DNA from 2 places in the Lactobacillus helsingborgensis genome. Region 1 is predicted to be linked to the other one. Evidence: predicted binding sites of a transcription regulator. Region 1 holds the regulator's gene; the other holds the start of a gene.
What was found. Region 1 encodes HrcA, which represses chaperone genes, less so after heat shock. Its sites were predicted from a motif close to TTAGCACTCNNNNNNNNNGAGTGCTAA; they were not measured.
Positions count from the first base shown of each region.

Region 2: a site for HrcA is predicted at 10,457-10,483, ahead of clpP (ATP-dependent Clp endopeptidase proteolytic subunit ClpP). Genes of this name have one in related genera too.

Region 1 is NZ_CP029544.1:1,060,064-1,076,099, forward strand. Features, by position in the region: gene DLD54_RS05035 (adenine phosphoribosyltransferase) at 1-383, opposite strand, end outside; gene recJ (single-stranded-DNA-specific exonuclease RecJ) at 484-2,760, opposite strand; gene lepA (translation elongation factor 4) at 2,802-4,634, opposite strand; gene DLD54_RS05050 (ATP-binding cassette domain-containing protein) at 4,736-6,325, opposite strand; gene DLD54_RS05055 (ATP-binding cassette domain-containing protein) at 6,478-7,914, opposite strand; gene dnaJ (molecular chaperone DnaJ) at 8,142-9,284, opposite strand; gene dnaK (molecular chaperone DnaK) at 9,365-11,227, opposite strand; gene grpE (nucleotide exchange factor GrpE) at 11,246-11,833, opposite strand; gene hrcA (heat-inducible transcriptional repressor HrcA) at 11,846-12,895, opposite strand; gene ribF (riboflavin biosynthesis protein RibF) at 13,031-13,963, opposite strand; gene truB (tRNA pseudouridine(55) synthase TruB) at 13,982-14,875, opposite strand; gene DLD54_RS05090 (ribosome-binding factor A) at 14,920-15,282, opposite strand; gene infB (translation initiation factor IF-2) at 15,303-16,036, opposite strand, start outside.
Region 2 is NZ_CP029544.1:629,865-645,900, forward strand. Features, by position in the region: gene DLD54_RS03165 (phospho-sugar mutase) at 1-1,276, shown strand, start outside; gene uvrB (excinuclease ABC subunit UvrB) at 1,377-3,419, shown strand; gene uvrA (excinuclease ABC subunit UvrA) at 3,409-6,261, shown strand; gene DLD54_RS03180 (HdeD family acid-resistance protein) at 6,312-6,854, shown strand; gene rapZ (RNase adapter RapZ) at 6,946-7,824, shown strand; gene DLD54_RS03190 (gluconeogenesis factor YvcK family protein) at 7,832-8,857, shown strand; gene whiA (DNA-binding protein WhiA) at 8,861-9,796, shown strand; gene clpP (ATP-dependent Clp endopeptidase proteolytic subunit ClpP) at 9,851-10,435, opposite strand; gene DLD54_RS03205 (SH3-like domain-containing protein) at 10,596-12,311, shown strand; gene DLD54_RS03210 (hypothetical protein) at 12,744-12,956, shown strand; gene DLD54_RS03215 (hypothetical protein) at 12,987-13,709, shown strand; gene DLD54_RS03220 (Fur family transcriptional regulator) at 13,722-14,168, opposite strand; gene DLD54_RS03225 (APC family permease) at 14,267-15,709, opposite strand; gene DLD54_RS03230 (LBA0864 family S-layer associated protein) at 15,880-16,036, shown strand, end outside.

The DNA of each region.
Region 1 (16,036 bases):
GTTCCTGCTGTAGCAAGTAAATCATCACAAACTACCACACGTTGACCTGGTTTGATTGCATCTTTATGTATTTCCAAACTATTAGAACCATATTCCAAATCATAAGAAGCACGTTCCACTTCTCTAGGTAACTTATGTGGTTTCCTAGCAGGTACAAAACCAATACCCAATTCGGTAGCTACGGGACAGCCAACTATAAAACCACGGGCCTCGGGACCTACAATGACATCAGCATTTTTGCTTTTAACATATTCTGCTAATTCATGAGTAGCTGCTTGAAACAATTTGCCATCCTGTAAAATAGGAGTGATGTCACGAAAAATGATCCCCTTATTAGGGAAATCCTTAACACTTGCAATATGTTTCTCAAAATCGTTTGCCATAAGAAGAAAAAACCTCCAAAACTTAACTTTCTTGCTAAAGCTTATCCGACCCTAATATTCTAACAGATTTCAGGATTAAAAGCACTAATAATGTAAAAAATTAATGTTGCTTTAATTGCTCATTCACGTACATTAGCAATTTTTTACTAGGCATATTTCTTAATTCACGAATGAAGGCAATTTGTGACCTAGTAGCAAGATAATACCGTGAAGCCGTTAACTTACTTTTAGCAGGGTGTTTAACAGCATAGATTTTATTATCTGCTATTTTAATAAAGTGCAGCTCAGAAAATACACGTAAAATAAATAGAATATGATCATAACTCTGCTGTAGAAAAGGTCCAACCAAGCGATAATCATCAATCGATAAACCAGGATGAGTATATACGTAGCGCAATAATTTTTCAAAATCTGACTTCACAGGCATTTGCGTCACCGGTAATTGATCCAGAATAAACCGTAAGTAAAGCTGAGCATAATTATTAGTCAAGGCTGCATCTAATTCACTTTGATTATGGGGAACGTCAAGAAAGACAGCTACCTCGCCTTCACTATCGTAATCATTAATCAGCGTAATTTTTGCGGGATCAATATCATATTTTGTAGAAGCAGAGATCTTATTTTTTTCGTCAAATAAAAGATACCTATCCGCAAAACCCATTACATATTTTTCAGTTCGTAAATCAATAACTGGTGCAGGAATAGCTAATTTAGGGGCTGCAAAAACAATACCTTTAATTATACCTTGCACTTTAGTTTGATTACGAAAACAATTTTCTTGTAAGCCAATAAAAAGCTGATCAATGTATGGTAACAGGACCCTGGTTAAGTATTTTTTATTGAAACCTACCACATTTAATTTTTTATTGCTTTTACTAACAGTTAGTTTGATATGGTTCTTATCTGCACCCATGTAAAAGCAGCCAGTAATGTCAGGATGCTTAATGCTAAACACCGGCTCCACATTATCTGTGCCAAAAGGACCCGCCAATTTAATTTCCGCAATAGTCTTTAGATCAAGATTAGCAAACGGTAATTCAAAATCGTAATCTCTGATATTCTGGTTGTATGAACCATTAAAATTATTCTCAAAGGCTTTTCTTAAGGAAGGAATTTTTTCTTCAGTCATTGATAATCCGCAAGCAAAATCATGCCCACCGAATTTCAAAAATAGTTTGTCTTTTAAGGGATTTAGCGCATTAAAAATATTATAACCGACAACGGATCTTCCAGACCCCTTGATAATTCCAGCTTCATTTTTAGTTAAAACTAAGGTAGGTTTATGAGTTTTCTCAACCAGCTTATTTGCTACTAAACCCAAGACGCCTTCATGAAAATCAGGTTGATAAATTACCAGAGTTTGACTTCTGTCCCAGCCATTATTTTTAACTTGCTCAAGACATTCCTGAAAAACAGTTGCAGTCAGTTTTTTGCGTTCATCGTTTAATTTTTCAACTTTAGCAGCTATCTCCTCGGCTTTTTCATCAGTATCACATAATAGTAATTCCACTGCCAGAGAAGCATTGGCAAGTCTGCCCACAGCATTTAATCTTGGTGCAATATTAAAGCCAACATCAGTTTCGTCAATATGTCCTAATTGTAAAACTGCTTTTTTTATTAAAGCTCTTAGTCCCGGTCGCTCAGTTTCATTAAGCATTTTAAGGCCACGTTTTACTATTACATGACCTTCTCCTGACACCTTGACCATATCACCAATTGTGCCAATCATTGCTAATTCCAATAATTCAGGCATTGGCTCCTGCATTAACGCCCGACAAATAGTGTAGGCAACACCTGCCCCACAATAATCATCAAACGGATATTTTTGTCCGGGATAATTGCAGTGTACCAAAGCGTAACAGTCAGGAACTTGCTCTTGAAATTTATGGTGATCTGTAATTATTGTATCTACACCTTTACTTTTGGCAAAAGCAATCTCGTTAACCCCAGTAATCCCGTTATCTACAGTAATAATCAGTTTAGTCCCATCTGCTACAATTTTTTTGTAGGATTCAAGATTTGGACCATAGCCATCTTTAAAACGATCGGGAATGAAAAAATGTACGTCGGCACCTAAAATGCCCAGTGTTTCCACCATAATAGTGGTGGCAGTAATACCATCAGCATCGTAATCACCATAGACCGTTATTTTTTCTCCTGCATCAATTGCTTGATTAATTCTGTTAACTGCCTTTTTCATGTCATGCATTAGAAAAGGATCAGCCAAATCAGCTTCAGTGGCATTAAACCAATAATCTATTTTTTCCGCAGTATTTATTCTGCGCAAAGAAAGCAGCTTAGCCGTTATTGGGCTAAGCTGATACTTCTCAATTATAGCAGGAGCTAATTCATCACCTTTACGTTTGCGCCATTCAATCATTAATTTAATTCAGCCTTTTATCATTACTTATCTTTATTTTAATTTAAATCGTCATCATTCATTTTTAAGACAGCCATAAAAGCATCTTGGGGAATTTCTACATGACCCACTGCTTTCATCCGTTTTTTACCCCGCTTTTGTTTTTCAAGCAGCTTTGCCCTTCTATCAGGATCTCCTGTATGAATTTTCCAAGTAACATCCTTGCGGTATGGCTTAACAGTGGCACGAGAAATAATTTTTGCTCCAATTGCCCCTTGAATATCAACTTCAAAGTTCTGTCTAGGAATTAACTTCTTAAGCATTGAGGTCATTTGTCGCGCTCTATTTTGAGCTTCATCACGGTGAGCAATGAAACTAAGAGCGTCGACCACTTGTTTATTCAACAGTATATCAATTTTAACTAAATCAGTTGCCCGATAACCCGTAATTTCATAATCAAGTGAGGCATAACCTTTAGTGGAAGATTTTAAATCATCAAAAAAATCATAAATAATTTCGGCTAGCGGCATATTGTAAATTACGTTAACCCGATATTTGTCTAAATAGTCCATTGTCACAAACTCGCCCCGTTTGCGTTGACATAATTCCATCACAGGACCAACAAAATCATTCGGAACCATTACTTCTGCTTTAACAAAAGGTTCCTGCACTTCCTTATATTCACCTGCAGACGGTAAATCAGAAGGATTATCAATCACTTTGGTTGTGCCGTCATTCATAGTCGCATGATAATCAACAGAAGGGGCAGTCATAATCAAGTCTAAGTCAAATTCCTGTTCAAGTCTTTCCTGCACCACATCCATGTGGAGTAAACCTAAAAAGCCGCACCTAAAGCCAAAGCCTAAAGCAGTTGAAGTTTCAGGTTCAAATTCTAAAGCTGCATCATTGAGCTGCAATTTTTGTAAAGCTTCCTTAAGGTCATCATATTTTCCATTGTCTACGGGATACATACCTGAATAAACCATTGGTGGTATCTGACGATAACCGGGAAGTGGTTCCGCGGTCGGATGTTCTGCGGCAGTGATAGTATCACCAACACGAGTTTCACGAACGGACTTGATGTTAGCCGTTAGGTAACCAACATCCCCAGCAATTAGAATATCTTTTTTAACCGGATGTGGACTGGAAACTCCAACTTCAGTAACTTCATATTCCTTACCGGTATTCATGATTTTTATTTTATCGCCGGGTTTAACCGTACCTTCTTCAATCCGCACAGATAAAACAACACCGCGATAGTCATCATATTTTGAATCAAAAATCAACGCTTTTAACGGTGCTTGGAGATCTCCACTAGGAGCTGGTATATCTTTAACTATGCGTTCAAGCAACTCCTTAATTCCCTGCCCGGTTTTACCGGAAACTTCAACAGCGTCGGAAGCATCTAACCCCAACATTTCTGTGATTTCCTCTTTAGCCTGCTCCGGATTAGCTGAAGGCAGATCAATTTTATTTATAACAGGCAAAATTTCTAAGTCATCATCAATTGCTAAGTATGTATTTGCCAAAGTTTGGGCTTGCACACCTTGCGAAGCATCTACAACTAACAATGCACCTTCACAAGCTGCTAAGGAACGGGAAACCTCATAAGAAAAATCCACGTGTCCTGGTGTATCAATTAGATGAAAAATGTAGTCTTCGCCATCTTGCGCATGATATTTAATTTCTACTGAGTTCATCTTGATGGTGATGCCGCGTTGGCGTTCCAGCGGCATATCGTCTAACATCTGATTTTTTAATTGGCGTTCAGATACCGTATCGGTCAACTCTAAAATTCGATCGGCAATCGTAGACTTACCATGATCAATATGAGCAACAATGGAAAAATTGCGAATACGCTTCTGATAGTTTTGTAATTTTGTTATGTCCATAAATAATTTGCACCCTTTACTCTATCTTTATTATTATAACAAAGTAACTGAAACAGTTAAAAGCAATTAAGTAAAAAGTAAGGGTAGCCTAAACTATTTGATTAATTAGATTTGTTTTTTTTATTTAAACTAATTCTTTTATCAAACTTATTTTTAATTTTCTGAGACAAATTATGCGCTATCATAAAAACCGTGATAGGACTATCAACAATATTGTTAATTATTTCTGCACTACTTTCTTCATCAATTGCCGATGTACCTTCGTCTAATAGCAAAAATTGGTTTTCATGAATTTGAGATCTGGCTAGAACTATTTTTTGCCTTTGCCCCCCAGACACATTTAAATTGTTTAAGTTAATAATTGTTTCTTCTTTTTCAGCAAATTTGCTAAGATCATAATTAAAACAAGTATTTTTAATTACTCGTTTTAGATTTTCTTCTAGATCTTTATTAAACATTGTTATATTATCCTTGATACTAACTGGAAACAAAACAGGTGATTGAGGAATGTAGCCTAAATTTAAGTTTTGCGAATTAAGTTTGTTTTTATTCTGATCAAAAAAATCAACTACACCAGTTGTAGGTTTCAATTCACCTAAAAGCAATTTAAAAAGAGTAGTCTTACCACTACCAGAATCACCCATTAATAGAACTTTTTCATGGGGTTTAATAGTGATATCTGGAAAAGTTAATTTTTGACCGTTAGGAAAAATATAACTTAAATTGTGAGTTTCTAAACATATAGGCTGCATACCTTCAGGTGGACTAGTCACCGGTACGCGCTCTTTTGCAACTTTCTGATTTAATTGACCAGCAGAAGATATCTGTCCAACCTCATTTGTAAGGCTTTGCAATGCTTCTAACAAATTTGCACTAAAATTTTCGACGGTGATAATCACACCAAAAGGAATTATTTTACGAGTAATTAACAAAGCAGTTCCAACAAGTAGTACAAAATTTAACAAAACTGAACTTGCCTTATTCACAACAGATAAAAATTGCGCAGTTTTTGTTCGATTAACATTTGCTTTTTCTAGTTTCTTTGAAGCTCCTGTCATTACAGTTGAAAGTTTTTTTCCAGCCATAAAATTTTGCAATTCAGCTAAGCCATCTAACCAATTTTCTGCGGTATTTAAATATGACGCGTTAGCCAAAGATAAATTTTGCACAGCTTTGCGTAAGGGCTTTCGTAATAGACGGGGAAGCAATAAATTTAGGCTGCCTAAAAATAGTACTATTATTAAAAGGCTCCAATGAAATGACCAAAGTGCCAAAATAACAAAAAGAATTTGCGCAGCATAATAGGGAATATCGGTATAAATGCTCAAAGAAGAAGACTTAATTATATTAAGGTCATTCGTTAGTATATTTTGGACCTTATTTGGACTATGATGGACGTAATCGTTGAAAAAATGGGCAACAATTTCCGCTCTTACTTGATGATTATATTGTTGAATTTGCTTTTCAATTAAGTATTGACAAAAATTCATACCCAAATAACTTGTAAAATATAAAAATAATACGATTAGACAAAACAAAAGAAACTCATTTATCATTCTTTTGCGAATGAAAGAAAAGATATACGTATTGATATAACTTGTACCAATAACTAAGCCAGAAGTAATAAATTCTAGTAGTAAAATGACTATCATTCTAATTTTATTAGTCGCATATAATCCCTTAAAAGTCATGCTTGACCTCACCTCGATTTGTATCAATATTTATCACTCTGTCAAACAATTTTTTAGTATCTTTATTAAGATTATGTGCAATGACAATGATAGTTTGGTTACTATTCAAAAGATTACTAATTATTTTGTTTGTTGCATTTTCATCAATGGCACTAGGATTCATCGGCCAAGATTATAGGCTTGTTTTGAATCTCATTACGCGCCAATACAATCTTTTGTCTTTGGCCTCCCGAAAGGTTGTCTTTGTCAACATCAACTATTGTTTCCAGACCAGCTGAAAAACCAGCTACATCCGACTCGAGTTGAACTGATTTTACATATTTTTCAACAACCTTATTCAATTTACTATTGAACATGGTAATATTCTCTTTGATCGATACTGGAAATAAGAAATTGTCTTGTGCTAGATAACTTATCTGACTGCGGTCAACTTTAACCTTATTACCCTTTTTATCACAAAAATATATTTGTCCACTGGTAGGCTTTAATTCTGCCAAAAGCAGTTTGAATAAAGTTGATTTACCAGAACCACTTCTACCCTGCAATAGAATCTTCTCGCCCTTCTTGATAGTCATGTCAGGATAGGAAATTTCTCTATTATTTGGATATTTATACTTTAAACTTCTAGTTTTTATTACAGAAAAATTTGCTTCATTTGAATATGTGCTTGGAATTTCTCTTTGCTGTTCATTTAGTTGTTGATTGATATTCTTGGTTGATTGCATTCTTGTTAATGCAGTAGTGATAGTCAAAGCTGAATTAAAGATACTAGATGCAAAAGTTCCTGCAGCAATAATAGTACCGAAAGAAACAATTTTAGCAAAAAATAAAATTGTTGCTAGAAATGTCACAGCTACTTGAGAAAAAGAATTTGCGCACCCATTAATAAATTGAGCCAGTCCCATGACTTTTTGCCTGTCAACATAAGATTGCTCCAAATCTGTCCCCTTTTTTGTCAAATAATGACTAAAGGCATCAAATGCCAGGTACCTTCTTAATTCTGCCAGACCGTTAAACCACTGAAAAATGGTATTTAAATATTTTTTATTTTGTTCAGAAATTTTTTTGGTTGCTTTCGTTAGAGCTTTATGCGTTAGTTTGGGCACTAATAAAGTGCTAACAACTAGAGTAATCACTAAAACAGCTATCGACCAATGAAACATGACTAAAGCAATTGTCGAAGTAATCATTACAAAAAGGGAACTAAGTATACGCAAAACTTGATTAGCATATTGATCTGTTAATAGCTGCAAATTATTATTTAAATTATTTATCATTGCTGCTGTAGACACAGATTTACCATGGTAATAGTGCTTAACGAGATTTTCTCTGATCAAGCCAATATATTGTTGCAGTTGTCTACTATAAAGCCACGTTGCCACAGAATTAATTATAAAGGCAACTAATCCTGTAATTAGACTAACCAAAATAAAGTACAAAAATTGAAAGAAATGACTTTTACTCAGGCTATTATAAGCGAACTTAATAACGTATGAGCTGAAGGCAGTTCCACAACCATAGATTACGATTAAAGATACTATTATAATTGAATTTAAAATATTCGTTTTTATTAAGTTGCTTAATTTCATTGTTATTGCCTACAATATTAACATATTATTAAATATTTATTACATTATAGCGCGTAAAATATTAAATTCAATTATATATTTGAAAAATAAAAGAGTCTGGGAAAAAAGTGCTCTTTGAAGTTAAATTAAAAAATTTTACAATTAAAAAGACCGACAAATCAACGTTTTATTGACGTGATTTGCCAGCCTTTTTAGTTAGGTTAGAGTTTTTTCCCAGACTCTTCTTATTACTGTAATTTTTCTTTTAATCTTTCAAAAAAGCCTTTTTCCTGAGGGGTAATTGAGCCTCCTCCAGCTTTAACAAATTCAACTAAAGCCTGCTTTTGTTTTTCGTTAATTGATTTTGGTATTTGTACCTGAACAGTAGTAATTTGATCGCCATTACCACTGCCGCGCAAATAAGGAACACCTTGGCCATGCAAAGTAAATTCTTTATTTGGCTGAGTACCAGCAGGAATTTTTAACTTTTTATTCCCATGAACAGTTTTGACATTTATTTCATCGCCTAATGTTGCCTGGGCAAATGAAATTGGCACTGTGGTATAAATAGTCGTTCCTTTACGTTCGAATTCTTTTGAAGGCTTAATGCGGTAGCTGATATAAAGATCGCCATAAGGACCACCATTTTTACCAGCTTCGCCTTGGCCATCATAACGTAACTGCTGACCGTTATCAATTCCGGCGGGAATATTAACTTCAATGGTATTTTTACCATCAATTACTCCATTACCATGACAGGTTTGACAAGGATGTTCAATAATTACACCTCGACCATGACACTTATCACATACAGTTTGGCGCCGAATTACACCTAGCATAGACTTCTGCGTAACAGTCATATAGCCACTACCATTACACTTATCGCAAGTTATTGGGTGTGTGCCTTTTTCTGCCCCATTCCCTTTGCAAGTTGGGCAAGTTTCACTGCGAGTGTAAGAAACCTGCGTCTTTTTGCCGGTAATAGCATCCATGAAATCAATTGTCAGAGTATAGTCTAAATCTTCACCACGTGTTGGTGCTGTTGGATTAGCACGACGCTGGTTAGCTCCTGTTGCACCACCGAAGAAATCATTAAAAATATCACCAAAGTCGCCGAAGCCGCCAAAATCACCATATCCTTGGCCCGCACCACCAAAGCCGCCTTGACCATTGACTCCTGCAGAACCAAATTGATCATATTGGGCTTTCTTTTGTTTATCGTGTAAGACTTCGTAGGCTTCATTAACCTCTTTATATTTTTCTTCCGCACCCGGTTCGTGATTTAAGTCGGGGTGATATTTTTTGGCAAGTTTACGATAAGCAGAGGTAATTTCTTTATCACTGGCATTACGATCAACACCAAGCACGCTATAGTAATCTTCTTGTGCCATCTATAAGCTCCTTAACTTTACAAAAGAAAAGAACTACTTTTCTTGGCAGTTCTTTTCTAATTTATTCAATTATAAACCCTTTACTTATCTGGGTCTACCTTATGAAACTCGCCTTCACCTGCGGAACCGCTACCTGAATTACCATCTTGTGAACCAGGATTTTGGGGACCCGCTTGTGGACCGGCTTGACCTTGTGCACCTTGAGCCCCACCATTAGCTTGGTACAATTTGACTGCTAGGTCTTGAGCAACTTTGGATAATTCATCTTTCTTAGACTTCATTTCATCCAAATTGTTGTCTTTTTGTGCCTTCTTCAAAGCATCAAGTGCATCTTGTACTTTCTTGGTGTCGTCATCAGATACTTTACCTTTAACATCTTTGAGAGTCTTTTCAGTGGAGAAGATTAATTGGTCAACTTCGTTACGTAGGTCAACTTCTTCTTTCTTCTTCTTATCCTCTTCAGCATGTTCTTCAGCTTCTTTTTGCATCTTCTTAATTTCTTCATCGGATAAACCGGATGAACTCTTGATAGTAATCTTTTGTTCTTTACCGGTTCCCATATCCTTAGCAGAAACATTAACGATACCGTTCTTGTCAATATCAAAAGTAACTTGAATTTGTGGCACACCACGAGGAGCTGCTGGAATATCAGTTAATTCGAAACGACCTAAAGTCTTGTCATCAGCAGCCATTGGACGCTCACCCTGCAATACGTGCACGTCAACAGCTGGTTGATTATCAGCAGCAGTAGAGAAGATTTGACTCTTGGAGGTTGGGATTGTCGTATTCTTCTCAATTAACTTGGTAAATACACCACCCATAGTTTCAATACCAAGTGAAAGAGGAGTTACATCAAGTAAAACAACATCCTTAACGTCACCAGAAATGACACCACCTTGAATAGCAGCACCTAAAGCAACAGCTTCGTCTGGGTTAATTGAGTGATCAGGTTCTTTACCCGCCCACTTCTTAACAGCTTCTTGCACAGCAGGAATACGAGTAGAACCACCGTTTAAAATAACCTTGTCAATATCATTAACTGTTAATTCAGCATCTTTTAACGCATTGTCAAACGGAATCTTAGTCTTATCAACTAAGTCAGAAGTTAATTCATCAAATTTTGCCCTAGTTAAGTCAGCTTCTAGGTGTAATGGACCAGATTCGCCAGCAGAAATGAATGGTAATGAAATATGAGTTGAAGATACACCAGAAAGATCTTTCTTAGCCTTTTCAGCAGCATCCTTTAACCTTTGTAAAGCCATTTTATCTTTAGAAAGGTCAACACCATTTTCATCTTTAAAGTTCTTAATCAACCAATCAATAATCTTGTTATCGAAGTCATCACCACCAAGGTGAGTATCACCATTAGTTGAAAGAACTTGGAACACACCGTCACCTAATTGCAAAACGGAAACATCAAAAGTACCACCACCGAGGTCGTAAACTAAAACTTTTTCGTCTTCAGCATCTTTGTCAAGACCGTAAGCAAGGGAAGATGCAGTAGGTTCGTTAATGATTCTCTTAACATCAAGGCCAGCAATTTTACCAGCATCCTTAGTAGCTTGACGTTGGGCGTCATTAAAGTATGCAGGAACTGTAATAACGGCTTCTGTTACTTTTTCACCTAAATAATCCTCGGAGAATTTCTTGATATACTGCAAGATCATTGCTGAAATTTCTTGCGGAGTGTACGCTTTATCTCCAATCTTCACCTTATAATCAGCTTCACCCATGTGGCGCTTAATTGAAGAAATAGTATTAGGATTGGTAATTGCTTGTCTCTTAGCAACTTCACCGACTTGAATTTCTCCATCCTTGAAAGCTACTACTGAAGGAGTTGTCCGATTTCCTTCTGGGTTAGTAATAATTTTGGGTTCCTTACCCTCAAGAACAGCAACCGCTGAGTTGGTAGTTCCGAGGTCAATTCCGATAACTTTTGACATTGATATGCTTCCTTTCAATTATTGTGCTACAACAACCATTGCTGGTCTTAAAGTACGATCTTTGTATAAATAACCCTTTTGCAAAACTCGCACAACATGATCTTTTTGATCGTCATTTTCAGCAGCAACTGTTTGAACAGCCTGATGTAAATTAGGATCAAATTTTACACCTTCAGCTGTAATTTCACTAATTCCGTGATCCTTCATCGCTTTAACCAGTGAATCAAGGGTCATTTGTACACCCTTTTTAAGTTGCTTTGATGCTTCGTCATCAACTTTGGTAGCTAAAGCTCGTTCTAAATTGTCCATTGCTGGCAGAACATCTTTAGCCAAAGACTGTGATTCATATTTAATAAGTTGTGCTCTCTCGTTATTATAACGATTTTGCATATTTTGCATTTCTGCTTGACTGCGCAAGAACTTATCTTCAAGATCATCTTTTTCCGCCTGTAACTTAGTCAATTTTTCTTTAATTTTTGTTTCTGAAGTTTCAAGCTTCGTTTTCTTGTTAGCCTCAGATTTTGAATCTGTTTTTGGTGACTGGGTTTTCTCAGAATGACGTTGATTTTCATCTACGTCTTTTTTGGTTTTTTCTTCCTTACTCAAGGCTAACCTCCTTTATTTAAATCTACCATAATATTCAAGCAACTTTTTTGCTAACTCGTTTCTAAAGTATTCAAGGAGTCCTATTACTTGTGAATATGGCATGTTATCAGGTCCAAGTAAAGCTATTATGCCTTTGCCATGTGAGCCGACACTGTACTCAGCTGTAAGCAGACTGTAATCTTTTAACAAGTCATTTGAAAGTTCAGAGCCTAAACTTACTTTTACTGGGTACCTATCACTTTTTAAACTTGTTTCACTATTCAAAATACTTGAAATCAAATCATTGTGCTCAATCAACTCATATAATGAACGTAAATTAGAAACATCGCTTAAAGAAATATTATTGAGCAAATTAATCTGACCATCAACGTACATTTGCTCACTAGCAGCATCACTAATAACATCTTTTACCAATTCAATTAATTCGGCAACATGACTAACTTTAAGTTTTTTACCTAAAGTCTGTTCCAGAAATTCAGGTGTTACTTCACTTAGAGTTTTACCTGCCAATTCATCGTTAATCATTCGAACGGCACGTTCAATCTCATCACCATGAACATTATATGGTAACGTATAGACTTGATTATGAACATCACCGTCACTAGTTGCTAGAATGGCCATTATTTGTCTACTAAAAAGCGGGACTATTCTAAATCCTGAAATAGTTAAATCACTATTTTCAGGACCTTCCGCAAAAGCAGTGTAATTAGTCAAATCAGACAAAATTTTGGCAGCTTCCTGCACAATGTCATTTACCTGATGAAATGGCTGATCTAGTTGATTAATGATTCTCTTATAAACAGAAGAAGATATTTGTAAGGGCTCTACCAAGTTATCAAGGTAGTACCTGTACCCTTCAGTAGAAGGAACACGACCACTTGACAAATGGGTTTTTTCGATTAAGCCCTTTTCTTCTAAAACGGCCATTTCGTTGCGAATTGTTGCGCTCGAAACTTTAATTGGCAACTGATTCATGACTGTTTTTGAACCAACAGGATCATGTGTCTGCGTGAAATCATTGATAATTGTTTTTAAAATTAATTCTTGACGTTCGGTCAACATAAATATCGCCCTCACTTTTAGCACTCAATCTTCTCAGGTGCTAACAATTATTATGATACTAGCTTTTAGCAGAATGTCAAGCTGAGTGCTAACTTTTTTATTAAAAACCGTTATCTTTTAAGTCTGATAATATAATTACTTATGATTTACAAAATAATTTTTAATTTCTGACTTGTCCTGACTCATCTGCTCTTTTAATTCCTTCAAACTATCAAACTTAATTTCGCCACGGGTATACTTATACCATTTAATTAGCATTTCCTCATCATAAGCTTCTTGATCAAAACCAAATAAATTTGATTCAATATATAGTTTTTGACCATCATTGATAGTGACATTATAACCAACACTTGTCATAGAGTCATACCATTTTCCTCTAATTTTAGTTTTGGTGGCATAAACTCCTACTTTAGGGACTACTTTTTTGGGCTCCCAAATTAAATTTGCCGTTGGATAACCTAATTTATGCCCATTGCGCAGCCCATGTCCAATATAGCCAGACATTAGATAAGGAAAACCTAACAATTTAGCTGCTAATTCCATTTCTCCAGCACTAATCGCCTTTTTTATTTCCGTTGAACCAATTTTTTCTCCGTCATAAGACTGTTTCGGGACATCAACTATAGCAAATCTGCCTTGAGCAAATTCAGGGAAGTTTTTCATATTGGCTATATTTTTGGGCCCATAGGTATAGTCAAAGCCGGCAACGACAGTATCAGTGCGCAATTTAACAATGATTTCGTCCACAAATTCTTGTGGCGTCAGCTGGCAAAATGCGTTATTAAAGTGCATTACTAATAAATAATCGACATCAAGCTTTTGCATTTTATATGCCTTTTCCGACAAGGTATCAATGTAGGTAACGTTTTTATTTTGATAAATTTCTTTGGGGTGGCGATCAAACGTCATCACAACAAGAGGTAAATGTTTTGCTTGCGCCTTTTTTTTAGCAGCTTTTATTATTTCTTGGTGTCCCCGATGAACGCCGTCGAAAAAACCCAAAGCAAGAACTATTTTCTGGGGGAAGATATTTTTCTTAATGGGATATGTTAAATGGATTATTTCCATAATAAGACCTTCATTCACTTATTCATTTTGTAAAAGCATTAAATAAGGGCGATACATGGTACCATCTTTCTGATAAATTGCCTTAACGCTATTATTGTACCGTAATGCCACCTTTTTTGCATTCGTTTTCAAGGAAATAGCAGCGCCATTTTTGACCTTAGTCCAATCCGTTTCACTGAGATCAGAGTGACTATAGTCCTTGAAAAAAGCATCTAATGGCTGAATAAATTCAGTGACGCGTTCAGGATGCTCAATTATTGTAGACAATTTAACTGCCTGCTCCAAATCAAAACCCGAACTTGCTGTACGCCTTAAAGTCTTCATCACTGCTGGTACACCCAGCTTAGTTCCCAGATCATTAACTAATGACCTTACATACGTACCCTTACTACATTCTATTTGAAAACTAAAAGTTTCTTGACCTTTTTCGTCATCAAAAAATGGTTCCTGTTCAAGTTCATAATTAGTGATATGCACTTTTCTCTTAGGTCGCTCAACACTTATGCCGGCTCTGGCATATTCATAGAGATGTTTCCCATTCACTCTCACCGCAGAGTAGATTGGCGGCACTTGCTCGATTTCTCCGGTAAATTCCTGCATTGCTTTTTTAATTTCAGTTGCCGCAATTTTTTGAGTGAGTTTCTGAGAGCTTAATATTTTCCCACTAGTGTCACAACTATCAGTAGAAAAGCCTAGAATTCCTTGCCCAACATATTTTTTATTTTGTCGATGCATTAGTTCAATCAATTTTGTAGCCTGACCAATTGCAATAGGCAATACGCCTGTAACATCTGGATCAAGAGTCCCAGCATGACCAATTTTTTTAATGTGCAACACCTTGCGTAAATGATAGACAACATCTGCACTCGTCATGCCCTGATCTTTATCTATCACTAAAATACCGTTTATCATTATGTTTACCTTAACCATGAAAAAAGCGCCCAACAGCGCTTTTCTTACTTATTACGATTTGCATCCTGCTTTTTTACTTCAGCGATCAATTGATCAATTTTACTACCATATTTAACCGAATTATCTCTTTTAAAAATCAGCTCTGGAACTTTGTAAACAGTTAGGACTTGACCCAAAAGGTGTCTCATCATTCCTTTAGCCTTATTCAATCCGGCAGCAGCTTCTTCTTCTTTTTTAGAATCTTCTGTAAGAATGCTGTAATAGACAGTAGCATAAGACAGATCATTAGTACATTCAATCGCTGTGATTGTAACATCATTAACTCGTGGATCACGAATATTTTTGCGCAAAATTTTCGTTAATTCACGGAGGATTTCTCCTTCAACACGACCAATTCTGTGTTTCATGTTTTTCCTCCTAGTTAATCTTACTCAGGTTTAACTTCCTGCTTTTCAACCGCTTCTAATTCATCACCGATTTTTATATCATTATAGTTCTCGATGGTTAGACCACAGTCAAAACCCTGTTTGACAACTTTGGCATCATCTTTAAACCGTTTTAGAGAAGCCACTTTACCAGTATAGATAACTACACCATCACGAATTAGGTTAACTGTAGAATCTTTAGAAACATAGCCTGAGTCCACAAAAGCACCGGCAATTGTTCCTACTTTAGAAACCTTCCAAGTCTCGCGTACTGTTAAATTACCGACAACCTTATCTTCATAAGTTGGCTCAAGCATACCCTTCATGGCAGCCTTGACATCATCAATAGCTTTATAAATTATACTGTAAAGACGAATATCAACGCCATCGGCTTCTGCTTGTGACTTGGCAGTAGCTGTAGGTCTGACGTTAAAGCCGATGATGAACGCATTCGAGGCACCTGCTAAAGTAACATCTGATTCGTTAACCGCACCAACGCCGGCATGAATAATATTAACGCGGACGCCTTCAACTTCGATCTTTTCAAGTGACTGTTGCAATGCTTCAGCTGAACCTTGTACGTCAGCCTTTAAGACAACGTCAACTTCCTTCATATTTTCTTTCTTCATGGTGTCAAACAAGTTATCAAGGGTAACATGCTGCACATTTTCACGGGATTGTTGTAATGCCTGTTGTGCCCTTTGCTCACCGACACTTCTTGCCGTCTTTTCATCGT
Region 2 (16,036 bases), 430 kb from region 1:
AGAATACAATGGCTACAAAGTCTATGGCCCTGATGGTGCCCAGATGGGACCTGAAGATGCCAGTCGCGTTTTTGCTTATGCTCAAAAAGTAACTAATATTTTTACCGTTAAAACTGCTCCGATTGCACGATTGCGCTCGCAAGGAGTTTTGCAATTGATTGGTGAAGATATTGATGAGGTTTATTTAGCGCAACTAAAAACTGTAAATGTTAATAGTGAACTGATACAAAAAAACGCTCATAAGTTAACGATTATTTACTCACCATTACATGGGACAGGTAAAATGTTATATGATCGGGCTTTTAGACAAAATGGTTTTACAAATGTGTTCCCAGTTCCCAGCCAAGCAATTATTGATCCGGAATTTCCCACGACCATCAAACCCAATCCAGAATACCGTGATGTGTTTGATCCTGGCATCAAACTGGCAAATGAAAAAAATGCTAATCTAATCATTGCTACTGATCCTGATGCAGATCGTATGGGTGCCTGCGTGCGCACAAAAAATGGCGACTTTCAAGTTTTAACCGGGAACCAGATTGCTACGCTCATGATCTATTATCTGCTGGTTAATTTAAAAGATAAGGGGCAATTATCTGCCGATTATGAGCTGATTACTTCGATTGTTTCCAGTAGTATGCCACTTAAAATTGCAAAAGATTTTGGTATCAGAACAAAGTCGGTGTTAACTGGTTTTAAATTTATTGGTGAAGAAATTGACCGTATGAGCAAGATGCACGACGGTAAGTTTTTAATGGGCTTTGAAGAAAGCTATGGTTATCTTTTCAAACCTTTTGCACGTGATAAAGATGCGATGCAAGGCGCTTTAATGTTTGCGGAAGTGGCATCTTATTATGCTGCTAGAAACATGACTGTATTAGACGGCCTTAATGAAATCTGGCAAAAATACGGCACTTCTTATGAAATTACCAAGGCGATTGAAATGCCGGGAATTGGCGGACAAAAGAAAATGGCAGAATTGATGGCTAAATTGCGTTCAGAGAATTTGCAAGAGCTAAATGGGGTCAAAGTCAATAAAATTCAAGACTTTTTAAAACAACAGGAAATTGTTGGTGGTACGGTTAAGCCACTTACGGGACTACCAAAATCTAATGTATTGAAATACTTTTTGGCTGATGAAACTTGGTTAGCTTTAAGACCATCTGGCACAGAGCCAGTAATTAAAGCTTATGTTGGTGTCAATAAACCTAATATTGAGCTTGCACACCAAGCAGCTGAGAATTATCAAAATGCTTTGGCAGAACTGTTAAAATAAAACAAAAAGAGTGCGAAAATATGTTCGAGAGTGTAAAATAGAATACGTCAAATAAGAGTTGGGCTTTATTTGTCCAACTTTTTCTACGAGGAGTCTTTCGATGATTAAACGACAAGAAGAACGTAAATTTGAACTAGTTTCTAAATTCAGTCCAGCGGGTGATCAGCAACAGGCTATTGATAAATTGGCTGCTGGCTTTAAAAAAGGCTATAAGGAGCAAATTCTGGAAGGTGCAACCGGTACGGGCAAAACTTTCACAATGGCGAACATTATTGCTAAATTGAATAAACCTACTTTAGTTATTTCTCACAATAAAACTTTGGTTGGTCAGCTTTATGGCGAATTTAAAGAATTCTTTCCGCATAATGCTGTCGATTATTTTGTTTCCTACTATGATTACTACCAGCCGGAAGCGTATGTGCCCCAATCGGATACATATATTGAAAAGGACTCATCTATCAACGATGAAATTGATCAATTACGTCACCAAGCTACCAGCGATTTGATGGAACGTAATGACGTGATTGTTGTGGCATCTGTTTCGTGTATCTATGGTTTAGGTGATCCTAAGGAATATGCTGCCAGTGTAATCACGGTTCACGAGGGTGAGGAATATAACAGAAATACGTTGCTGCGCGATTTAGTCAATATTCAATACGATCGCAATGATATTGACTTTCAACGCGGTCGTTTTCGCGTTCGTGGAGACGTCGTAGAAGTTTTTCCTGCTGGTAATTCTAATCATGCTTATCGTATTGAATTTTTCGGGGATGAAATTGATAGAATTGTTGAAGTGGACTCACTAACAGGAGAAGTAATTGGTGAAAGAGAAAGTATATCATTATTTCCTGCTACCCACTTTATGACCAATGAAGAACAGATGAGGCGCGCTCTTAAAGCTATTTCACAGGAAATGAAAATTCAAGTGAAAAATTTTGAAGGTCAAGGTAAATTGCTTGAGGCAGAACGTATTAAACAGCGCACTACTTTTGACATGGAAATGATGGGTGAAGTTGGTTACACCAATGGCATCGAGAACTATTCGCGTCATATGGAAGGAAGAAAAGAAGGAGAGCCGCCTTATACCTTATTAGACTTCTTTCCTGATGACTTTTTGATTTTAATTGATGAGTCTCATGCCACTATGCCTGAAATCCGAGCAATGTATAACGGCGACCGCAATCGGAAAAAAACTTTAATTGACTATGGTTTCCGTTTACCTTCTGCGCTTGATAACAGACCATTGAAACTGGCTGAATTTGAAAAGCACGTTAACCAGATTTTATATGTTTCAGCAACTCCAGGAGATTATGAATTAGCACGGACAAATCATAAAGTTGAGCAAATCATCAGACCGACCGGTTTGCTTGACCCTAAAATTGAGGTCAAACCTGTTGAGGGGCAAATTGATGATTTAGTGGCTGAAATCAACAAGCGCATTGAAAGAAATGAACGTGTCTTTGTCACCACTTTAACCAAAAAGATGGCTGAAGACCTAACAGATTATTTGAAAGATCTGGGCATTAAAGTGCAATATTTGCACTCTGACGTGAAGACGCTGGAACGGATGCAAATATTGCGTGATTTGCGTATGGGCAAGTACGATGTGCTAATTGGTATTAACCTATTACGTGAAGGTATTGATGTGCCGGAAGTTTCTTTGGTCGCAATTCTTGATGCTGATAAGGAAGGCTTTTTGCGTGCTTACAGACCATTAGTGCAGACTATGGGTCGCGCTTCCAGAAACGCTGATGGTGCTGTGATCATGTATGCTGACACGGTTACTGATTCGATGCGGCAAGCGATTGAAGCAACACAGAGAAGACGGCAATTACAGATCAAGTTTAATAAAGAACATGGTATGAAACCCAAGACCATCGTTAAGCCAATCAGAGATGTCATTTCTGCTACTAAAGTGGCAGATGAAGATGTTCAAAGCGATAGCTTCGCTGATTTGAACTTTGATGAATTAACTGTCAAACAAAAGAGAACCATGATTAAAGACTTACGTAAGCAAATGCAAGAAGCTGCCAAGAAACTGGACTTTGAGGGCGCTGCAACTTTGCGGGATGCAATCATGGAATTGGAGAGTTCAACTAGAAGCCCAATTAAGAAAAAAGGAAAAGCATTAAATGGTAAATGATAAGATTGTTATTCGGGGTGCACGTGAACATAATTTAAAAGATATTAACCTTTCTATCCCTAAGGATAAATTGGTTGTGATTACGGGTTTATCTGGTTCTGGAAAAAGTTCGTTAGCCTTTGATACATTATATGCTGAAGGGCGCAGAAGATACGTTCAGTCCTTATCAAGTTATGCCCGCCAATTTTTAGGACAAATGGATAAACCAGATGTTGATTCAATTGATGGCCTTAATCCTGCAATTTCAATTGATCAAAAAACTACTTCCCATAACCCGCGTTCAACTGTTGGTACTGTTACTGAAATAAACGATTATCTCAGACTTTTGTGGGCGAGAGTAGGTCATCCTGTGTGTCCTAATGATGGTACTCTAATTGAACGTCAATCTGTAGAACAAATGGTTAACCGCATTTTGGCATTGCCTGAAAGAAGCCGTATTCAAATTTTAGCACCGGTAATCAGGTCTAAACGTGGTGCGCACAAAGAAGTATTTAAACGCGTACAACGTGCTGGCTACGTGCGCGTCATCGTTGATGGTGAAATGCACGAGATTGGTGAAAAATTTGATTTAGAAAAAAATAAGCGCCATTCAATCGACATTGTGGTTGATCGTTTGATCGTCAAAGATGGTATCCGCTCGCGACTTTTTGATTCAGTAGAAGCTGCTCTGCGTCTATCAGATGGCTACATGAATGTTGATGTTATTGGCGGCGATTTAATCAGCTTTTCAGAGTATTATGCTTGTCCTAAATGTGGTTTTACCGTGGGAGAGATGGAGCCCAGGCTATTTTCCTTTAATGCACCATTTGGTGCTTGTCCTGACTGTGATGGTTTAGGTGTTAAGTTAGCAGTTGATGAAGATTTAGTAGTGCCTGATAAAAGCAAAACTTTAGCTGAAGGAGCTATTGCACCGTGGAAGAATTCCAAGTATTACGGGGAAATGCTAGAGCAGGCATGTAGTGCTTTAAAAATACCAGTTGATAGACCGTTTAGTAAGCTGACTAAAAAGCAAAGAGAAACAATTTTGCATGGTTCTACTAAGAAAATTAAGTTTCACGTTACTGGTGATTTTGGAGTCAATGATACTACCGCACCCTTTGAAGGTGCTATGGAAAATGTAGAAAGACGTTATTATCATCCCATGTCAAAATTTATGCGGGATGTAATGGGCAAGTACATGACCGAACTCACTTGTTCAACATGTCATGGCAAAAGGTTAAATCGTAAAGCGTTAGCAGTTAAAGTAAACGGTAAGGATATCGCTGAAGCGTCAGAATTAGCAATTAGTCATGCCCTGGAATTTTTCACCGATATTAAGTTGGATGAGCAAGAGAATATAATTGCTAAGCCGATATTAAAAGAAGTACGTGATAGATTAACTTTCTTGAATAGTGTGGGATTAGACTACCTGACATTGTCACGTTCAGCTAATACCTTATCTGGTGGTGAAGCACAAAGAATAAGGCTAGCGACCCAAATTGGTTCTAATCTTTCAGGAGTAATGTACGTTTTAGATGAGCCTTCAATTGGTTTGCATCAACGCGATAATGACAGGTTGATTGCTGCTTTAAAACGGATGCGTGATTTAGGCAACTCGTTGATTGTCGTCGAACACGATGATGAAACAATGAGGCAAGCTGATTATTTAATTGACATGGGACCAGGCGCTGGAACTTATGGTGGAGAAATTATGGCTGCCGGCACTCCAGCAGAAGTTGAACATAATGAAAAGTCACTGACTGGACAATACATGGCCGGTAAAAAATTTGTCCCCGTACCTTTAAAAAGACGCAAGGGTAATGGTAAAAAGATCATTGTTACAGGTGCAGCCGAGAATAATCTTAAAAATCTTAAGGTTGAATTTCCTTTAGGGAAGTTAATTGTGGTTACAGGAGTTTCCGGTTCTGGTAAATCAACTTTGGTTAACATGATTTTAAAACGGGCTCTAGCCCAAAAAATAAACCGCAACCAAACTAAACCGGGTAAATATAAGACGATCAGCGGTTATCAAAACATCGAAAAGATTATTGATATTGACCAAAGCCCGATTGGGCGTACGCCTCGTAGTAACCCTGCTACTTATACCAGCGTTTTCGATGACATCAGAGCTTTATTTGCTCAAACTAACGAAGCTAAACTCCGTGGCTACACTAAGGCGCGTTTTTCATTTAACGTTAAGGGTGGACGTTGTGAGGCTTGTCATGGAGATGGCATTATCAAAATTGAAATGAACTTCTTACCGGATGTTTATGTTCCTTGTGAAGTTTGTCATGGTAGCCGCTACAATTCTGAAACTTTAGAAGTTTCCTATCGTAAGAAAAATATTGCGCAAGTGCTGGATATGACTATCAGTGAGGCCTGCTCATTTTTTAAGAATATTCCTAAAATTGCGCGCAAGTTGCAAACAATTGTTGATGTGGGGCTTGGCTATGTCAAGCTCGGACAGTCAGCTACTACCTTGTCTGGTGGTGAAGCGCAAAGAATGAAACTGGCCGCTGAACTGCAAAAATTGTCAACTGGGAAGAATTTCTATATTCTGGATGAACCAACGACCGGACTACATACTGATGATATCAAGCGACTGCTAGAAGTTCTACAAAGACTAGTTGATCAAGGTAATACGGTTTTAATAATTGAACACAATCTTGACGTGATTAAAAATGCTGATTGGTTAATTGATTTGGGTCCTGAAGGCGGCGAAGGCGGCGGTCAAATAGTTGCTACAGGCACACCTGAACAGGTAGCACAAGTTAAGGAAAGCTATACTGGTCAATACTTGAAGCCAGTGCTTAAGCGGGACACAGCTTTAACAAAAAAGGCCAGCCAAAAAACAAGCAAATAGTATTAATTGATTCTGATAAAGTGTAAAATAAAGCCCAAGGAGGAATAAAAATGGATAATTTTTCTAGTTACAGAGGAAATCGCGGATTTAACTGGGCTGCATTTATCTCTGGTGTTTTAATGATAATTGCAGGGCTCTTTTTACTGCGGCATCCCGGTAAGGCATTACATGCTTTTGTATTGCTCTTTGCCATAGTGTCAATAGTTCAGGGCTTTGTCTGGTTAGTTTTCTATAGTCGTTTTCGGTATTTTATCCCTTCAAGCTGGTTGTCGATTGTGTCAGGAGTTTTAGACATTATTGTTGGTATTTTGTTCCTATATTCCTATGATGCTGGTGGCTTAACCATTGCTTACTTATTTGCATTTTGGTTCTTATTCGACTCAATCTCTGGCATCGTTTTCTCTTGGCACATGCGGGCTGTTTCAACCTTTTTCTTCTGGGTTAATATAATCCTGAATATCCTAGGCTTGTTTATCGCCATTAGTTTGATGTTTAACCCAGCTTTATCAGCATTAACTTTAATTTGGTTAGTTTCTTTCTGGTTACTAATTTTTGGTATTAATGAAATTATTGCTGCATTTGTTAACAGGTAAAAAATAAAAAGTTCTATTGAACTTTTTTTTTGCCCAAAAAGTAATGGCACACCTGGTATGTTATAATTTTAGTAATAGGAGGTCAGCAAAAATGGCTAAGCATAAAAAGCAATTACTGATTGTGACAGGCATGAGCGGTGCGGGAAAAACGGTCGCTTCTCATGCTTTAGAAGACATGGGCTATTTTGTAGTTGACAATTTGCCTCCATCTCTTTTATCCAGTTTTTGGGATTTAATCGTTAACTCAGATGATTTCACTAAAGTTGCAGTAGTAATTGATCTGCGGGTGAGACGGTTTTATAAAGATTTAGATAACGAAATTAATTCTTTAGAAGATAATGGTACGGTGCAGACCCGGATTGTCTTCTTAGACGCTGCGGATGATACTTTAGTTGCTCGTTATAAAGAGACTAGACGTGTTCCGCCTTTAGCCCAAAATGAACGTTTACTAGACGGAATTTTAGCAGAAAGACGTATTTTAACCGGAATAAAAAACCGTGCCAATGATATTATTGATACTTCTAATTTAAGTCCAAAAGAATTAAAACAAGAACTGGCAAATAAATTTAGTGCCAAACACCGGCAGCCGTTTTCAATTGAGGTTCTATCTTTTGGGTTTAAATACGGAATGCCCATTGATGCGGATATTGTAATGGATGTGCGCTTTTTGCCCAATCCCTTTTATATTCCTGAATTGCGACCATTTACTGGTTTGGATAAAAGGGTATTTAACTATGTGATGGACAAGAAAGAAACGCGTATTTTTTATCAGAAATTTTTAGATCTGATAAAAAGCGCATTACCCGGGTATATCAAAGAGGGTAAGACTAAATTAACTATTGCAATTGGGTGTACCGGTGGGCAACATAGAAGCGTCGCAATTGCACAGCAGCTGGCTAAAGATTTAGCTGAAGACTATACAGTTGATATAACCCATCGTGAAATTAGTCGCTACACTAGAAATAGGTGATAATTAGATGACATATAATGATAAAGTAATTCATGTTACCAGAAGCAGACGACCACAGGTTGTCGTTATTGGTGGAGGTACTGGATTGCCTGTAGTTTTAAACGCGTTAAAAGAGCAAAATGCTGAAATATCGGCTATTGTGACTGTTTCTGATGATGGCGGCTCTTCCGGCTCAATTCGCAATTTTATCAACGTAGTTCCCCCTGGTGATATTCGCAATGTTTTGGTTTCTTTAAGTGAAATTTCTCAGGAAGAAAAGGATGTTTTCCAATACCGCTTTGATTCTTCCGACTCATTTTTTTCAGGACATGCTATCGGCAATTTAATAATTGCTGCTTTAAACGAAATGCACGGTAATATTTTTGACGCTGTTCAAGCACTTTCAAAAATGATGCGGGTTGACGGTCATGTTTACCCTGCCTCTAATGAACCATTGACACTGAATGCGGAATTTGTGGATGGCTCTATTCAAGCTGGTGAAAAGGAAATTACTGACAAGGATAAAAGAATTAAACGAGTTTGGGTTACCAACACTAAGTCAAAGAGTGAACCTGAAGCGGTGCCACCAGTTTTAGCCGCTATAAATAATGCTGATGCGGTAGTTTTAGGGCCTGGTAGTCTATTTACGTCCATCTTGCCTAATCTCATGATCCCCAATTTAGGCGAAGCAGTAAGAAAAACAAGCGCAGAAGTCATTTATATTTGTAATATTATGACGCAAAAAGGTGAAACCGATCATTTTTCAGACTGTGAACATGTTAAGGTAATTAATGAGCATTTGGGCGGACATTATATTAATACCACTTTAGTCAATGGCGCTAAAATTGATATGTCTAAGTTTAACCCTAACGATTATGATGCTTATCTTGAACCTGTTAAGAACGATTATCAGGGCTTGCGGGAACAGGGAAGCAGAGTCATTACCGCTGATTTTATTGATCAGCGAAGTGGGCTAGTCTTTCACGATGGTAAAAAAGTAGCCAAAGAAATTATTAATCTGGCATTTGCTGCGATGGCTCGCAGGAAGGACTAAATAATGGCAAGCTACGCAAGTAACGTGAAGAAAGAATTAACTTCTTTAAAAATTCATCCCGAACATGCCAAAGCTGAACTGGCAGCTTTTTTGCGTATGAACGGCGTTTTGAATTTTCACGAGCACCAGTTTAGCCTTGACATTACTACTGAAAATCCTGCAATCGCTAGACGAATTTTTTCGTTAATAAAAATTGCTTACAAGGTAGAACCGCAATTAATTGTTTCGCGCAAAATGAAGTTGAAGAAAAATAATCAATATTTGGTGCGATTGCAAAATCATGTCAAAGAAATATTGCAAAATTTGGAAATTCTTACCCCTTCCCTTCACTTAATTACTAGAATACCAAAAAGGATCATAGAGTCACGTGAGGGTGCAATGTCCTATTTACGTGGCGCTTTCTTAGCAAGTGGCAGTGTTAATAATCCTACTACCAGCCGTTATCATTTAGAGATATATTCAGTTTATCAGGATCATAATAATGACTTGTTAACTATTATGAATGAACGATTTCATCTTAATGCCAAGAGCACTCAAAGACGGCGGGGCTATATTGTCTATTTGAAAGAAGCTGAAAAAATCGGCGACTTTTTGCATATTGTTGGCGCTCTAAATGCGATGTTGGCATTTGAGGACTTGCGCATTATGAGAGATATGCGTAATTCGGTCAATCGGCTAGTAAATTGCGACACGGCCAATTTGAAAAAAACAGCTAATGCGGCAGCCAAACAAGTTGAAGACATTGAACTAATAGCGCAAAAAATCGGTTTAGAGAATATCCCAGAGAAATTGCAGGGTATAGCCAGATTGCGCTTAGATGAACCTGAACTCTCGCTGAAAGAAATAGCGCAGCAAACTCCGGACGGTCCTATTTCGAAGTCTGGAGCCAATCATCGTTTTAAGAAAATACACGAAATGGCACAAAATTTGAGAAAATAAAAAAGCAACCCATCATTTGATAGGTTGCTTTTTAAAACACAAATTTTTAAATACTTATTTCTTTTGGTTAACCATTATTTCATCGATTAAACCATAGTCTTTAGCTTGTTCAGCTGTCATGTAGTTGTCCCGTTCAGTATCCTTTTGGATTTTTTCCAACGGCTGACCAGTAGTTTCATGTAAGATACGGTTAATCTTTTCACGGCTCTTTAAGATTTCATTAGCTGCGATCTGAATATCAGTTTGTTGACCTTGAGCACCACCTAAAGGTTGGTGAATTAAAACAGTGGAGTTAGGTAAAGCAAAACGTTTACCTTTTGCACCACTGGTTAACAAAATGGAAGCCATTGAGGCTGCCATACCAATGGCAATGGTTGAAACATCTGATTTAATAAAGTTCATGGTATCCATTATTGCCAAACCAGAAGTAATTACTCCACCAGGTGAGTTTATATAAAGTGAAATATCCTTGGTGTTATCTTGAGCATCAAGAAATAATAATTGTGCAATAATCGAGTTAGCCATATCATCGTTAATTTCACCACTAAGCATGATGATACGGTCTTTTAACAAACGTGAATAAATGTCGTATGCGCGTTCGCCACGTGCAGTTTGTTCAATAACTGTAGGTACAAGCATCTTTCTACCTCCTAAATATAATTAGCACTCTATCAAGTACAGTGCTAATTAAATCACTTACATTACTTGCTGTCAATGAAAGTGTATTAATTTTGTATTCTTTTTAGTGAAGGTTTTATTATATAATTTAAGTATAAATTTAATTTTTGGAGGATTTATTTTGAAGCTTTATAAGAAGATAGCAACAATTTCACTGACATTAGTTGCCGGTTTATTAGTTTACACCGGTCTATCAACTACATCAGTTGCGGCAGATTCAGATAGCCCTCAGCCGCCAGTTCAAGATGATAATAAGTCATCAAATAACTCAACTGATGCAAATACAGACACGAATACCGATAATGGTAGTACTGATAATACCAACAACTCTGACCAGACGGGTGAAGACAATCAGAATACTAAAAAACCTAAACCAAAGCAAGTGGTTACTGGTTATTCAATGATGACCAAGGTCGCTGGTAACAAAAACTATAAGGTTTGGAAGGAAGTTACTAATGGTAAAGTTAAAACCAAGGTAGCTGACGGCATTAACTTTCGTTACAGCCATATTCAATCAGACCAACTGATTGAAACGAAAAAGTACCGTTATTGGCGCATTTATGTTAACGGGCGTGAAGTAGGTTATGTTAACGAAAATTACTTTGCTAGAAATCAAATAGCAGTGCCTAAGACTATTTCTTTGGTGCGTAATGATTTTTACAGCTTTTCGACTAGAGACGCTATTTCTTATGTAACCAATTATATGGGAACAGTAATTGATAATAGCATGGTCACTGTTTCACGCGAGAGCATTGATTGCTGGACTCCTAAGACATATAAAGTGAAATACACTTATGGCGATGCAACTGCAACTGTTAAGATTACAGTCAGAAAGAGCACCAAGGAAGGTATGGTTGACGCTGATGCAGTAAATGCAGTAACTGCTCAACCCGGTACGAATGACTATCAAGCGTGGAAGACTCACTATGGTTCATCAATAAATTACATTAGCCCTACAGAATATACACCGGAAACCAGCAAACACACTTTGACTAGTGGGGATATGACTTTAAAAACTAAATTCTATCAACCAGTTTTACTGAGTGTTGCTGACCCAACAGACGATAATATAAACCGGGTTGGTCATATACCAGAAGGCGTGACAGTTTCTAATGGCTGGGCTTATACTAGTCTTTTAAGTCATACAAACTTAATGTCTGGTCATATTGTTGGCTACGACTTGAACAAGTTGACTAATCCATACAATGCGCAACATTTGCTAGATATGTCGCAAAAGAAATTCAACAATTATGTTAAACATATCAAGGTAAGTCCGTATATCCCAATTGGTCACGGTCAGGCAATGGGTGCAAGTGATAAATATATTTATGTTTTGAATAATGATAATACTTTGAAAAACACCACTGATTCAGAGGAGTTGTTACAAATCCGTAAAAGTGATTTACAAATTAACAAGATTTGGACAATTAAAGCTTGGGTTGGGGATGAAAAGAATCCCCGCTACTTCCATAATGGTGTGATTGTTTCAGATTATGACATGTACACTGTCTATCACGATACTGAAAACAATTGTTTTGAATATTGGGAATTTACCCGTAAGGGAGATAATTGGTACCCACAATTAGTAGGCAAGACAGATGGCAATTTTGTGAACAATAACGCTCCGATTCAAGGTTTCACATACGATACTAAGAATAAAAACTTTTACCTGGCATTTAACGACTTGATCTTTAAGATTGGTCGTAATGGTAAGTTGAAAGATACTTATTCATTTGATACAGGTCGCGAAATAGAAGGAATGTCAGTTAGCGATAATAAACTATACGTCAATTTGGCTCAAAGAGCTGAGTTGTTAGTAAGCGCGAAAGTCAACTAGATTGATAATTTAATAAGAGCCGTATGGCTCTTATTTTTTTACTTTAAAATTTCTAAAAAGCTGTCTTGTAAACAAGAGCAAAAGAATATTATTTTGAATATTATTTTATAGATAAATTAAAATGAATTAAACAACATTTATAGGAGTAAAAAACTCTTTATTTGGTTGATACCAAGTTTGTAAATAAATTATAAACTACTAATAAAATTCTTCTTCTCTGTTTTATTAATATAATGTTAAAAAACTGTTAATTCTGTCTTATGATTACTTGTAGCGCTTTTATACCTAATTATATTTAACAAATAAGTCATGACTTATATTTTGTTAAGTTAATAGGGATATAAACTGAATTAGCTACAAATATATTCAATCAATAGGTCATGAAGGCAGTTAATAATCATTTGATTAAAATCGTTTTAGTAGTAAAACATTATGACAAATATTGAATTATTAAATAGACAAGAATTAATTATTTTCTTAGAGCAATCGTTAAAAGTTGCTCTTTTTCAAGAGCATAAAAGTAAAAACTATGTTAGATTACTGGGGGAGATTTCATGTAGAGCATACAAAATTCTTACGAGTGACGATGACGAATTGGAACAGATTTATCCGAAAATTGCCGCGAATATTAATCAGGATCATTAGATTTTAGAATATCAAGCGCAATTAAAAGATTTGATTTTAACAAAGCCACCGGAAACTAATATTATACTGGCTTTAGCTATTTCTACCTTGATACTATTTGCTATCGGAATAATGCTGAAGATGTTAGATCAGCTAAATATTCCTTTAATTAAAGGCGTCTGTGCAATTCTAAGTATTTTAATCTTGATTTCTGCTACTGTTGCCTTAATCTTCTTAGTATATAAAATTGTCGTGTTGCTATGGAATTACTTTGAGCGGGCACAAGTGAAACCTAATAATTTAAGAAACAGTATTGAAAAGCCTAGGCAAGCTGCCCTAAAAAAGAAAAAATTGCTTAATGAACTAGATCAAAGAATCAAAAAAGATATCTTTCAATTTGATAACCAAACTCCTGAAGCTAAATCATATCTTTTAGAATGGAGTAAGGAAATGAATGAATTGAGTTTTTTGAGTTTAGCTTGCTATAGTAACTTGTGCAGTATGAATCAGGCCTATCACAAAGCACAAGTAATTGACAGGACGCTTGATAATTGCTTACATAATAAAAATTTCAGTCTGAATTCTACAAATCAAATTCGCAGCACAAATGATTCAAAAGATAATAACTTGTCTAAAATTACCTCTCCTGCTTGTCATGATATTTGTCATATGAACCAGAAACTGGCTGAATTAGGCAAAAACGCTAGTAGAAAAATTGATTTGGCAGCTGAATTAGAGCAGAAAAAAGCAAAAGATAGTTTTCCAACCACATAAAAAAAGAGCTTGTCAGCTCTTTTTTTCTTTATCTTGGCATTCTGGACACAGCCCATATATCTCAACATGACTGGAAGATGTGGTGTAACCTGTTTGCTTTTCTGCTTCAATTCTCATATGATTTTCAATCGTATCAAAGTCAGGGTAGTAAACGTCAGCAATTTTGCCGCAATTTTTACAAATGATGTGAAAGTGCGGTTTGACAAAATAGTCATAATGCAGAGAATCATCGCCATTTTTAATTTCGATTACAATTCCAGCCTCAACCAGCTTATTGAGTGTGTTATAAACCGTTGCCCTGTAAGTTGGTTCAGCACCACTAATAGCATTATAAATGGTTGCAGCAGTTGGATGATTGTGATGCGCCATTAGGTATTCCAAAATCTTTAATCGCGGCTTAGTAGCTTTTAAATGGTGACTTCTAAGCAGTTTTTCAGCATCATCTACAAAATTAGGCAAAATTCTCATCTCCTTCTTGATAAATACAGTTTAACATTTTTGCTAAATAAAAAACCGCCAATTGCTAGGCGGTTTTACGAATATTTAACTGTTACAGCTTATTTAGCTTTGGCTTCTTCACGACGTCTAATTGTTGGCATGATCAAGCCGAGCAGTAATAAAACTACTGGAGTGGCAATATTCAAGCAAAGTGTAAACGGATCGTTAGAATACATCCCCATTAAACAACAAGCAATAGTTACTGCTAAACCCCACACACCAGCTGTGTATGCCAGCCATTGGTGCTTAGTCATCTGATAGTTTTCAAGTCCGGTGTGGAATTTTTCGTGTTGCTTACGTAAAGCTAAGTAAGCAATGAAAACCCAAAGGTAACGCATTGGCATGACAATTGAATTAAGCTTAACTAATTGAGCCATTACAGCTTGAGCATCAGGCATAATTGCTTGCAGCGCGATAATACCACCAGAAAGAATAACGATCATCCAGATACCATTAATGTAGGCACCATGCTTGTTGACCTTTAATAATTTCTTAGGGATAAAGTCTTTAGCTTCTTTACCACCTAATAACATTCTTAAAGGTGCATCAATACTGATTACCAGAGCAGAAAATTGCCCAATTACGTTACACCAAGCATAGATGTACAGGAACAATCCGCCTACACCGTAATATTCTCCCAATTTTTGGAAGGCAATGTACGGACCGTTTGAAATGTATTCGTTTAAATTACCATTTACAGTTTTAGGATCGAACATTAATGCTAAAGCAATTGTTCCTAGAATTGCGGAAATCATAACCATTCCGGCTAAGCCTAACATAGCTTTAGGAAAGTTCTTAGACGGATTCTTCAACTTATTAACATACGGCGAAATTTTTTCAGCGCCACCAACAGCGAATACCAGAATTGAAAGGGAAGTGAAATACTTCGTATTGAAATCTGGCATAAAGTTTTGCCAATTCCAGTTAATAGTATAGAAATTAGCGTGTGGGTTGATCATTGGAGCTGCAAACATCATGATAATAAACAAAATTGACATGATGAACATAGAAGTTCCAGCAATAGTTGACAAAGTTTTAATAACTGGAATTCCGCGACTAGCTACCCAGCAAAAGAAGAGAAATACCACTAACGTAGCTAATTGTGTCCAGGCAGTTGGTAAACTGTCGTACCAATTAGTATTGCCAAAGATCCCCCAGGCCATTCCTCTTAAACCGCCTGTGCCTTTACTGGAAATGTAAACCACATGAACTGCCCAGAATGTCCAGCCGGCGTAATAAGCCCATTTAGGCCCAATAGTGGCATTAACCCATGAGGCCACGCCACCTTCAGAATCTTTAAAAACAGATCCTAACTCACCGACCATCAGAGCATAAGGAATAAAGAAAAGCAGGAAAATAATAATCCAACTGAAAATTACCTTGGTGCCGTCAAAATATATGAATCCGTTAACAACATTACCAAAGCTCCACACAATGGAAAAAGCCATGGTAGCAAGAGTTGTCCACATCATCTTTTTAGAATTATTTGGTGTTTCACCCATGAAACTACTCCCTTATTTAAAGATAACAAGTCTATATTTTAGCTTAAATGATTTTAAAAATCTAATGATAAGGTATCTTTTATTTTATAACACAAGTAACTATTGATTTATGCCATAAAAAGTGCAAAACTATTATTATATTATATTTATAGGAAGGTTGAGAAAGTTTAATGGAAAAAAGTTTTAAAAATAAGTTGCTGGTTGCCGGCACGATAGCTGCAGTCGGCTTATTTGTTGGGAGTAATAATTCTTATATTTCTGCTAAAACCTACCACAAGGCTGTCACTAAAATAGCTGGTAATGGTACTTATGCAGTCTATCATAATG